One region of the Streptomyces fradiae ATCC 10745 genome, then DNA from elsewhere that is predicted to be linked to it. Evidence: riboswitches for the same ligand, from Rfam matches in the RefSeq annotation. Region 1 holds a riboswitch; each other region holds the start of a gene.
The links. A riboswitch is a leader RNA that binds a small molecule or an ion and turns the genes downstream of it on or off. The one in region 1 is predicted to bind cobalamin.

Region 1 (3,837 bases):
AGCGCCGCGATGTCCAGGGCCTCCAGCGCGTCCCGCACCCGCGCGCGCACCTCGTCCTCGGGCAGCCCCAGGTTCATCGGCCCGAACGACACGTCCTGCCCGACGGACGCGGAGAAGAGCTGGTCGTCCGGGTCCTGCACGACGAGCTGCACCGTGGTCCGCAGCCGGGTCAGGCCCTTCCGGTCGTACGCCACGTCCCGCCCGTCCACCCGCAGCCGGCCGCTGCCGCAGCGCAGCCCGCCGCTGAGCAGCCGCAGCAGCGTCGTCTTGCCGCTGCCGTTGCGGCCCAGCACCGCCAGCGCGCGCCCCTCCGGGACGGCGAAGTCGACGCCCGACAGCACGGGCGGCCCGTCCTCGTACGCGAATCCCGCGCCGACCAGCTCCACCACGGCGGACCCCGGCATCACAACGCCCCTTCCAGTACGAGGGTGAGGGCCACCACGGCGGCCAGCAGCGCCGCCGTCGCGGCCAGGAAGCGCCGGTCCACCCGTGCCTCGGGCACCAGCACCCGCAGCGTCCCGTCGTAGCCCCGCCCCGCGAGGCCCGTCTGCAACCGGGCCGCCCGGTCGAACGCCCGGACGAACGCGGTCGCGGCGAGCCCCGCCACCGACCGCCACGCCGCCGCCCGGCCGGTCAGCCCGAGCCGCGCCGCCTGCGCCTGCCGGATCCGCGCCACCGCGTCGAGCAGCAGGAACCCGATCCGGTACATCACCAGCGCCACGTCCACCACGGGTGCGGGCACCCCGGCCCGCACGAGCCGGGGCAGCACGTCCGACACGGGCGTGGTGAACGCGAACAGCAGCAGCCCCAGGGACGCGGCCGAGGTCCGCAGCAGCAGCCCGGCGGCGTGCGCGGGGCCGTCCGGCGCGAGCGCCACCCACCCGGCGGGCCCGCCCACCTGGAACAGCAGCGGCACGGCGCCCGTCACACAGAACCCGAGCGGCAGCCGCCACGCCCGCCACAGCCGGCGCGGCGCCACCCCGGCGGGGCCCAGCAGCACGGCCAGCGCGGCCGCGGCGACCAGCGGCGCGCCGGGCCACGGCGGCAGGGACACCGCGCACGCGGTCAGCCCGAAGCCGAGGACGGCCTTCTCGGCCGGGTGGCGGCGGCGCCAGCGGCTGCCGTGCGCCGCCACGTCGATGGGCAGCACCCGCGCTACTCCCCGGCCGCGGACCGCTCGCCGCGGCCCCCGGTCCCGCCGGCGCCCGGTGCGTCCCCGTCGGCGGCCTCGGCCCCGGCCGCGGGAACCGCCCCGGCCGCGTGCCCGGCGTCCGTCACGGGGCGGGCTTCCGCCTCCGCCGTACCGGTACGCGCCTCCGCCGCACCGGCCGCGGCCTGCCGGGCGGCCTGCCGGCGGCCGCGCCGGAGCCCGAAGTAGTACGCCAGCACACCCGCGCCCAGCGCCGCCTGCAGCGCGAACAGCGCGGACTCGACCTCCCCGGACGGCGGCTCGTACAGCGGCGTGAACCACGGCTCGTAGTCCGGGGCGATCTCCGTGATCGCCGTCTCCGCCTGCGCGTCGGCGCCCGCGAAGGGCTCCTCCCGGCCCTCGCCCAGGCCCAGTGCCAGCGGCAGCACCGCCAGCGCCGCGACCACGAGCAGCAGCAGGGCGTTGATCCTCGTGTCACGCTTCACCGGACCGCCGCCCCCTTCGCCGGACCGGCCGCGGGGAGCACCCCGAGCCGCGCCAGCTCGCCCTTGCTGGACTGCCGCAGCAGCCGCATCACCAGCACCGTCAGCAGGCCCTCGCTCACCGCCAGCGGCAGCTGCGTCACCGCGAAGATCCCGCCGAACTTGGCGAGCGCCCCGGCGAAGCCGGTCCCCGGGTCGGGGAAGGCCAGCGCCAGCTGGACGCTCGTCACGCAGTACGTGGACAGGTCGGCGGTGAACGCCCCGCAGAAGACGGCCGCCATCAACGGCGCCCCGGTCCGGCGCAGCAGCCGGTACACCGCGTACCCGGCCCACGGGCCGACGACGGCCATCGAGAAGACGTTGGCGCCGAGCGTGGTGAGCCCGCCGTGCGCCAGCAGCAGCGCCTGGAACAGCAGCGTGATCGTGCCGAGCACCGCCATGACCGGCGGCCGGAACAGGATCGCGCCCAGCCCCGTACCGGTGGGATGCGAGCAGCTCCCCGTCACGGACGGGATCTTGAGCGCCGACAGGACGAAGGTGAACGCCCCCGACGCGCCGAGCAGCAGGGTGGACTCGGGATTGGCCCTGACCTCGCGGGTCAGGGCGCGGACCCCGTGGACGACGAAGGGAGCGGCCGCCAGCGTCCAGGCGACCGCGTGCTCCCGGGGCAGGAAACCCTCGGCGATATGCATGTGGGGGAGACCCTCTCCAGCACCTCGTGGATGGACAACGCGCCCTGGCCGGTCTCCTGGCTGACGGGTCGTACCGCCTCGGCTCCGCCTTCCCGGACGCCGCGGTCTCCCGCGGCGGTCCAGTGGCTTCCCCGCTCGCGCGGGGGGTGGAGCCGGACATTCCCGATCACAGTGGCGAGGGCCGCGCCGGCTTCGAACCGGCTTCCCGAGCACCAAGGCCCTGTGACCCTAGTGCGTCGGACGACCCCCTCACAACCGTGCTCATGTCACACCTTGCGGTAGCCGTACGCCTCCGAGGCCGCCGCCGCCACCGCGTCGAGGCCGCCGCCCGCCGCCGAGGTGACCACCGCGGCGACCGCGCCCTCCACGAACGGGGCGTCCAGCAGACGGGTCCCGCCGGGGAGTTCGCCGTCCTCGGCGAGGGCCTTCACCGTCAGTACGGCGCTGCCCAGGTCGGCCAGCACGGCCACCCCGGCGCCCAGGTCCACGGCGCGCGCGGCCCGCGCGACCAGCTCGGCGTCCGTGCCGAGCCCGCCGTCGGGCCCGCCCCCGGCGGCGGCCACGGGCACCCCGGCGGCCCCGCCGGCCAGCCCGCGGGCCAGCTCGGCGACGGCGCGGGCGACCTCGGCGCTGTGCGACACGAGGACCACCCCGACCTTCCCCGCCGCACCCCGGCCCCCCGGAGCGCCGGCACCCGCCGCAGGACCCTCCGCCGCAGGACCCTCCGCCACTCGGCCCTCCGCCACCGGCCCGTCCGGACCCCGACCCCCCGGAGCGCCCCCCGGCGCCGCTCCCGCCGCGCTCACGCGGCCGCCTCCGCCAGCGCGGCGAACAGCAGCGCCGACGACGCGGCCCCCGGATCCTCGTGGCCCACGGAGCGCTCGCCCAGATAGCTGGCCCGGCCCTTGCGGGCGAGCATCGGCACGGTCGCCACCGCCCCCTCCCGCGCGGCCCGCGCCGCCTCCCCGAAGCCGCCGCCCCGCTCGAGGGCCCGCGCGCCGGGCTCCAGCGCGTCCAGCATCGTCTTGTCCCCGGCCGCCGCGCCGCCGAGCCGGGCGACCGCCTCCACCCCGGCGCGCAGCGCCCGTCCGAGGTCCTCGGGCGTCACCTCGGCGGCGTCGCCCAGCGCCTTGCCCGCCCCGCGCAGCAGCGTCCCGTACAGCGGCCCGGAGGCCCCGCCGACGGTCGAGATCAGCCGCCGTCCCGCCGCCACCAGCACCGCGCCGGGCGTGGCCTGCGGCTCCACCTCCTGGGCCGACACCACCGCCGTGAAGCCGCGCCGCATGTTGACCCCGTGGTCGGCGTCGCCGATGGCGGCGTCCAGCTCGGTCAGCCGGTCCGCCTCCCGGTCCACGGCCGCGTCCGCGGCGGCCATCCAGCGCGCGAAGAACGCGGCGTCCAGCACGGCGCTCACCGCCCCCACCGCAGCGCGGGCGTCTGCACGGGCGCGTCCCACAGCCGCAGCAGCTCCTCGTCGGCCCGGCACAGCGTCACCGAGGCGCCCGCCATGTCG
Region 2 (3,837 bases), 4.4 Mb from region 1:
CCAGGTTGTTCGCGACGATCGAGTCGCCCGTCGCGAAGAACGCCACCAGCCGGCCGATGAGGTGCTGCTCGCCGGGCGTCAGCTTCGCCAGGTCGGCGACGTCGGAGTGGAGGTCGACCTCCTCGACGGTCCAGGTGTTCTTGATGGCGTCGCGGTAGCGCTCGTAGAAGTCCGGGTAGCGCATCGGCCGCAGGGTCAGTTCGAAGCCCGGGTCGAGCAGGTTCTGGGGTCGGGTGGTCACTGGCAGGCCTCGCAGGACTCGGGGTTCTCAAGGGAGCAGGCGACGGCGTCCGGCTCGGACACCTGCTGGACGGGCACGGTGGTCGCGGACGCGGCGCGGGCGATCCGCGTCGCGGGGCGGGAGCGCAGGTAGTACGTGGTCTTCAGGCCCTGCTTCCAGGCGTACGCGTACATCGACGACAGCTTGCCGATGGTCGGGGTCTCCAGGAACAGGTTCAGCGACTGCGACTGGTCCAGGAACGGCGTGCGCGCGGCGGCCATGTCGATCAGGCCGCGCTGCGGGATCTCCCACGCCGTGCGGTACAGCTCGCGCACGTCGGCGGGGACCCAGGTGAAGCCCTGCACCGAGCCGTTGGACTCGCGCAGCGCCTCGCGGGTCTGCGCGTCCCACACGCCGAGCTCCTTGAGCTCGTTCACCAGGTAGGAGTTGACCTGGAGGAACTCACCCGACAGCGTCTCGCGCTTGAACAGGTTGGACACCTGCGGCTCGATGCACTCGTACACGCCCGCGATGGACGCGATCGTCGCGGTCGGGGCGATCGCCAGCAGCAGGGAGTTGCGCATGCCGGTCGTCGCGACGCGCTCGCGCAGCGCCGCCCAGCGCTCGGGCCAGGCCAGCTCCACGTCGTAGTGGTCGGGGTGCAGCACGCCGCGCGCGGTGCGGGTCTTGTCCCAGGCCGGGAGCGGGCCGCTGCGCTCGGCCAGGTCGGCGGACGCCTCGTACGCGGCGAGCATGATCCGCTCGGCGATCCGCGTGGACAGGGCGCGGGCCTCCGGCGAGTCGAAGGGCAGCCGCAGCTTGAAGAAGACGTCCTGGAGGCCCATCGCGCCCAGGCCCACCGGCCGCCAGCGGGAGTTGGACCGGGCGGCCTGCTCGGTCGGGTAGAAGTTGATGTCGACGACCCGGTCGAGGAAGGTGACGGCGGTGCGGACGGTCTCGTCCAGCCGCTCCCAGTCGATGGAGTCCCCGGCGACGAACGCGCCCAGGTTCACCGAGCCCAGGTTGCAGACCGCCGTCTCGCCGTCGCCCGTGACCTCCAGGATCTCGGTGCACAGGTTCGAGGAGTGGACCGTGTGGCCGGGCTCGGCCGTCTGGTTGGCGGTGCGGTTCGCGGCGTCCTTGAACGTCATCCAGCCGTTGCCGGTCTGCGCGAGCGTCCGCATCATCCGGCCGTACAGGTCGCGGGCCGGCATCGTCTTGCGGGCCAGGCCCTTCGCCTCGGCGGCCCGGTAGGCGGCGTCGAAGGCGTCGCCCCACAGGTCGACCAGCTCCGGCACGTCCGACGGGGAGAACAGCGACCACTCGGCGTCCGCCTGGACCCGGCGCATGAACTCGTCCGGGACCCAGTGGGCCAGGTTCAGGTTGTGGGTGCGCCGGGCGTCCTCGCCCGTGTTGTCGCGCAGCTCCAGGAACTCCTCGATGTCGGAGTGCCACGTCTCCAGGTAGACGGCGGCGGCGCCCTTGCGGCGGCCGCCCTGGTTCACGGCGGCGACCGAGGCGTCGAGCGTCTTCAGGAACGGCACGATGCCGTTGGAGTGCCCGTTGGTGCCGCGGATGAGCGAACCGCGCGAGCGGATGCGGGAGTACGACAGGCCGATGCCGCCCGCGTGCTTCGACAGCCGTGCCACCTGGTGGTAGCGGTCGTAGATGGAGTCCAGCTCGTCCTGCGGGGAGTCCAGGAGGTAGCAGGACGACATCTGCGGGTGGCGGGTGCCCGAGTTGAAGAGGGTGGGGGAGGACGGCAGGTAGTCGAGGCGGCTCATCAGCCCGTACAGCGCCTCCACCTCGGCGAGCGCCCGCTCCGAGTCGTCCTCGGCCAGGCCGCAGGCCACCCGCAGCAGGAAGTGCTGGGGGGTCTCGACGACCTTCCGGGTGATCGGGTGGCGCAGCAGGTAGCGGGAGTACAGGGTGCGCAGCCCGAAGTAGCCGAAGCGGTCGTCGGCCGCCGGGTCGGCCACCGCGTCCAGCCGGTCGGCGTGGCGGGCGACGAAGTCGGCGGTCCGGTCGGCGATGAGCCCCTCGCGGTGGCCGACGGCGACCGACGCCGAGAACGCCACGGCGCCCTGGCCGGCCGCCTCGTCGCGGATCGTGCGGGCCAGCAGGCGGGCGGCGAGCCGGGAGTACGCCGGGTCCTCGGCGATCAGGCCGGCCGCCGCCTCGGTCGCCAGCTCCCGCAGCTCGGCCTCGTCGGAACCGGCGTGCCGGCCGCGCAGGGCGGCGGCGGCGACCCGGCCGGGGTCGGCGTCGGGAAGGTCCGCGGTGAGGTCGGTCAGGGTCCGCAGCAGCGCGGTGCCGGGGGCGTCGCCTCCGGCGGCGTCGCCTCGGGTGGCGTCGGCTTCGGTGGCTGAGGCCGGATCCGCTGGCGCGATGGTCACGTGGGGGCTCTCCCTCGCTCGGCTCGGGGCCGCGCGGCGGGAGGCGGGAGCGGGCGCGCGTGAGCCCCGGGCACGGGGGCGTGCGTGACCGCGTCCGCCGGCCCACTCCGCGAGGCCCGGACGTCTGGGCACCCGGACCGGATGGTCCGCGTGCGCTGCCGGCAGGTCGTCGGACTTGCGGGGTACGCGTAGGGCACACCGGTACACCGTTGCGGGACAGTTCCGGACTCGCACCGGATTCCCCTGCCGCGGCAGCGAGGATGAGCATACATGTGGGGGGCGGTCGTTACGGCACCCCCCACATGTTGTGTCAGAGTGTCATCTCGTACGCGAGGAGTGGCAGGCCGGGCAAGGGCTCCCAGTCCCGGTGCGGGGCCCTGGCGAAGCCCGTCCGGTCGTACAGCCGCCGGGCCGCGACGGCCTGTGGGGTGACCGACAGGACGAGGCGCAGGCACCCCTCGCGGGCGCGCGCCCGGTCCGCGCACGCCCGTACGAGCGCCTCGCCCACGCCCCGCCCGCGCGCCGCGCCGGAGACGGCGAGGACCCGGAACTCGGCCTCGTCCGGGCCCGCGATGTCCGCCCACGGGGCGCCGCCGCGCGACACGAACGTGACCCCGCCGAGGAGGGTGCCGTCCACGTCCACCGCGACCAGCACCTCCGCCTCGGCGGCCCGGCGCGGCACGTCGCGCAGCACGTCCAGGTACGGGTCGTCGGCCCCGTGGGCGAGGAGCCCGCCGTCGAGGTAGGCGCAGGCGCTGATCTCGCCGAGCGCCTGGTGCTCGCCGGACCGTACGGGGCGGATGGCGAAGCCGGGATCAGGTGACATGACTGGGGAGTGCGGTGCGTTTGAGCCGTGCGGCACCATGAGAGTGGGGGTGGAGGGGGTATGTGCGACCGATGTGCCGGGGGCGAGGCGAGCGGTGTCCATGTCGGGCAGTCTGCCTCGGCTGCCCTCGTGACGCACCGTGTAATGCGTTTCGTATTACACTGGAGGAATGACGCCGAAGACGATCAGCTTCCGCACCGACTCGGAAACCCACCGCGAACTGGAGGTCCTCGCACAGCTCCGGGACGTCACCGCGTCCGACGCCATAAGGCTGGCCATCCACGAGGCGTACGTGAGAGAGCAGTACCGTCAGGCGGCGGCCGAGCTGGCGGAGTGGCGGAACGACCCTGCTTACCATCAGGAGCTGGCCGAGGCCCAGGCCGACATGGACGACC
Region 3 (3,837 bases), 5.2 Mb from region 1:
GTCACGGTGGGCCACATCCGGCTCCCCACGGCGGCGGAGGACCGGGAGGGGGGCGGGCCCGACGGCCGGGGCCCACAGGTCGGGCCGGCCGGCCCCGACGACACCGACAGGCCCGACGGACCCGAGGACGCCGACAGACGGAACGGCCGCGGGGAGACCGCCCCGCAGGACGGACGCGGGGCAACCACCGCACAGGACGGACGAGGGCGACCCGTCCCCCAGCCGGGGCTGGACCGGCGGGGACGCCGGACCCGCCGGCACCGGCCGGGCCGGTGGGCCGGGGAGGCGGCCCTGCCGTTCGCCGCCAACGCGCTCGCCTTCTACCTCTACTTCCACTTCCAGCACTTCCTGGCCGTGTACACGGTCGAGCGGGCGTCCAGCACCTTCTACAGCCTGGTGCTGCTGCTCTGCTTCACCCTGGTCATCGTCGTCCAGCCGCTCGCGTCCGGCCTGATCCGGCGCATGCCGTACGCGACGGCCCTCACGGTCGGCTTCGCGGGCCTGGCGGCGGGGCTCGCCGTGCTGGCGGTCGGCACCCGGCCGGCGCTCCTGGCGGGCGGGGCGCTGATCACCCTCGGCGACATCGTGCTGTTCCTCAAGAACGACCTGGAGGCGCTGCGCCGCAGCTCCCGCTCGGACGCCGTGGTGTTCGGCAGGCAGCGGCTGGCGGCCGGGCTCGGTGCCTGCGCCAGCGGCCTGGTGGGCGGGCAGCTCTACGGGCTCACCGCCGGCCACACCGGCTGGTTCTGGCTGCTGGCCGCGGCGCAGTGCCTGGCGCTGCCCCCGATCCTTCTGGCGCTGCGCGGGCGCACGCGCCCCACCGGCACCCTCACTCCCCCGCACACCCACTCCCGCCCCACCCCGACCACCACCCCTTCCCCCTCCCCCTCCCCCTCCCCCTCCCCCTCACCCTCACCCTCACCCACCCCGACCCTCACCCCTTCCCCGCCATCCCTCCCCTCCCCCTCCCCCTCCCCCTCTCCCACGACGACCCGAAGGAGCACTGAGCGCGCATGACGCACACGGGCGGGTTCCAGGACGACGACTTCTGGACCGAGTTCCACGACTTCCTCTTCTCCGAGCAGCGCCACGCGCAGGCCGAGCAGCTGCTGGACACCTCGCCGCTGCTGTCCTTCCCCGCCGGAGCCCGGGTGCTGGACCTGTGCTGCGGCCCCGGTGTGTTCACGGTGCCGCTCGCCCGCCGGGGCTTCGACGTCACGGGGGTGGACCTGAGCCCCGCCATGCTGGAGCGGGCGCGGAAGCGGACGGCCGACGCCGGGGCGGAGGTGACGTACGTACGGGCGGACGCGCGCGCGTACGAGGCGCCGGGGAGTTTCGACGTCGTCCTCAACATGTTCACCTCGTTCGGGTACTTCGAGGACCCCGCCGACAACGCCCGCGTGCTGCGCACCATGTACACCGCCCTGCGCCCCGGCGGCACCCTCGTCCTGGACCTCGCCGGGAAGGAGCTGCTGGCCGGCAGGGTCACCCCGCCCAAGGTGGTGCGGCGCGGCGACGACGTGCTCGTGCAGACGGACACCGTGCTGGACGACTGGGCGCGGTTGCGCAGCGACTGGGTGCTGGTCCGGGGCGGGCGGGTGACGCGGGCCACCCTGGTGTGGTTCGTGTACAGCGCGGTCGAGCTGCGGCGGATGGCCCAGGAGGCGGGCTTCGGCCGGGTGGAGGTCTTCGGCGGCTTCGACGGCCGCCCCTACGACGAGAACGCCGAGCGGCTGGTGCTGCGGGCGGTCCGGGAGTGACGGAGTGACGGGGCGCCGGCGGGCACCGGGGCGTGAGCGGATGGGGGCGCGCGCGGGCGGGGCCGCACGCCCTTTTGACCTGGACTCGGCGGATCGTAGGATCAACAGGTCATCGCCGCGACGGGGAACAGGAAGCCGGTGCGAATCCGGCACGGTCCCGCCACTGTGACCGGGGAGTGCACCCTTCGACACGCCACTGCGCGCCGCGCGGGAAGGCAGGGGGAGGAGCGTCGATCCGGGAGTCAGGACACTGGCCCGTCGCGGGCCCGTTCCGAGGAGCGCGGACTCCCCAGGAGGCTTCACGTGTACGACGGCATGTCCCGTCCCCCCCTGCCCACCCCTGCCCGCGGGCGCCACGGCCTGCGCGCCGCCGCCGCGGCGCTCGCCCTGTCGGCGGCCCTGCTCGCCTCCGGCTGCGGCACGTCGCAGACCGCCGCCCAGGAGAAGGAGGCGGCGGCCCCGTCGGCCGTCGGCTTCCCCGTCACCATCGACAACTGCGGCGTGAAGACGACGTACGACAGGCCGCCCGCCCGCGTCGTCACCATCCACCAGCACCCGGCGGAGCTGCTGCTCTCCCTCGGCCTGAAGGACCGCATGGTCGGCACCGCCTTCCCCGACTCCGCCGTCCTGCCGGAGCTGCGGAAGGACTACGCGGCGATCCCGGAGCTGGCCAAGCGGGAGCCGTCGTTCGAGACGATCCTGGAGGCGGAGCCGGACCTCGTGTACGGCGGCTACGGCAGCGCCTTCGCCGACAAGGAGGGCCGCTCCCGCAAGGCGTTCGAGGACGCCGGCATCGACACCCACCTGAACCGCGAGTACTGCGGCGAGAAGCGGGTCACGATGGAGGACACGTACGAGGAGGTCCGCACCGTCGGCCGGATCTTCGGCGTCCCGGACCGGGCGGACCAGCTGGTCGCCGATCTCAGGGCGCGGGTGGGCAGGGCCACCACCGCCGTGCGGTCCGCGCCGAAGGTCCCCGTCTTCGTGTACGACAGCGGTGACAAGAGCGCCTTCACCGCGGGCGGCAAGAGCCTCGGCACCGAACTGATCCGGATGGCCGGCGGGGAGAACGTCTTCGCCGACCTCGACGACGTCTTCGGCGACGTCTCCTGGGAGCAGGTCGTCGAGCGCAGGCCGGAGGTCATCGCGATCTACGACTACGCGGGCACGGGGAGCGTCGAGCAGAAGAAGGAGTACCTGCTCGCGCAGCCCGCGCTGAAGGACGTACCGGCCATCAGGAACAAGCGCTTCGTCGTCCTGCCGCTGACCGCCACCCTGGTCGGCGTGCGGTCCGCGTACGCGGTGGAGGACCTGGCGCGGGGCATCCACCCCGAGAGCTTCGCGTGACGGCCCCGGCCACCGGGACGGGATCGGCGGCCGGAGCGAAGACGGGGCCCGGCGCCGGCAGCGCCCCCGCCCCCTCCGCCGCTGTCGAACACACCGCCCCCTCCCCCACCGTCGAACGCACCACCACCCCACCGACGGCACGCCGGCGCGGGGACGGGCGGGTGGGCCCGGCGGGGCTCGCCGTCACGCTCGCCGTCCTCGCGGCCCTGCTGCTGGTCTCCGTCACGGCGGGGCTGGCCATCGGCTCGGTGTCGGTCCCGCCCGGCCAGGTGTGGGGCATCGTGACGCACGCGCTGGGCGCCGACTGGGTGCGGCCGGACTGGTCGGGAGCGCGGGAGACCATCGTGCTGGACGTACGGGCGCCGCGCGTGCTGCTCGGGGCGGTCGCGGGCGCCGGACTGGCCGTGGTGGGCACCGCCCTCCAGGCCCTGATCCGCAACCCGCTCGCGGAGCCGTACCTGCTCGGCGTCTCCTCGGGGGCGTCCCTGGGCGCCGTCGTGGTGATCGTCTTCGGGGTGTCCCTGTTCGGGGCGCTGTCGCTGTCGCTGGCCGCGTTCGCGGGGGCGCTCGGCGCGCTGCTGCTGGTCTACGCGACCGCCCGCACCGGCGGCCGGATCACCTCGTCGCGGCTCGTGCTGTCCGGGGTGGCCATCGCCGCGGTGCTCACCGCCGTACTGGACGTGGTGCTGCTCACCACCGACCGGGGCAACGAGGCCCGCACGGTCCTCGC

Region 2: it holds a riboswitch for cobalamin, as region 1 does, so the genes downstream of both, CP974_RS20765 (ribonucleoside-diphosphate reductase subunit alpha) here and CP974_RS01000 (energy-coupling factor ABC transporter permease) in region 1, are expected to answer to the same signal.
Region 3: it holds a riboswitch for cobalamin, as region 1 does, so the genes downstream of both, CP974_RS24045 (ABC transporter substrate-binding protein) here and CP974_RS01000 (energy-coupling factor ABC transporter permease) in region 1, are expected to answer to the same signal.

The regions. Positions count from the first base shown of each region.
Region 1 is NZ_CP023696.1:239,020-242,856, reverse strand. Features, by position in the region: gene CP974_RS01015 (energy-coupling factor ABC transporter ATP-binding protein) at 1-404, opposite strand, end outside; gene cbiQ (cobalt ECF transporter T component CbiQ) at 404-1,150, opposite strand; gene CP974_RS01005 (energy-coupling factor ABC transporter substrate-binding protein) at 1,156-1,635, opposite strand; gene CP974_RS01000 (energy-coupling factor ABC transporter permease) at 1,632-2,324, opposite strand; cobalamin riboswitch at 2,354-2,556, opposite strand; gene CP974_RS00995 (PTS sugar transporter subunit IIA domain-containing protein) at 2,591-2,974, opposite strand; gene dhaL (dihydroxyacetone kinase subunit DhaL) at 3,127-3,699, opposite strand; gene dhaK (dihydroxyacetone kinase subunit DhaK) at 3,735-3,837, opposite strand, start outside.
Region 2 is NZ_CP023696.1:4,615,535-4,619,371, forward strand. Features, by position in the region: gene CP974_RS20760 (ribonucleotide-diphosphate reductase subunit beta) at 1-184, opposite strand, end outside; gene CP974_RS20765 (ribonucleoside-diphosphate reductase subunit alpha) at 238-2,616, opposite strand; cobalamin riboswitch at 2,760-2,890, opposite strand; gene CP974_RS20770 (GNAT family N-acetyltransferase) at 2,927-3,442, opposite strand; gene CP974_RS20775 (hypothetical protein) at 3,612-3,837, shown strand, end outside.
Region 3 is NZ_CP023696.1:5,457,022-5,460,858, reverse strand. Features, by position in the region: gene CP974_RS30455 (MFS transporter) at 1-1,017, shown strand, start outside; gene CP974_RS24050 (class I SAM-dependent methyltransferase) at 1,014-1,760, shown strand; cobalamin riboswitch at 1,852-2,033, shown strand; gene CP974_RS24045 (ABC transporter substrate-binding protein) at 2,064-3,107, shown strand; gene CP974_RS24040 (FecCD family ABC transporter permease) at 3,269-3,837, shown strand, end outside.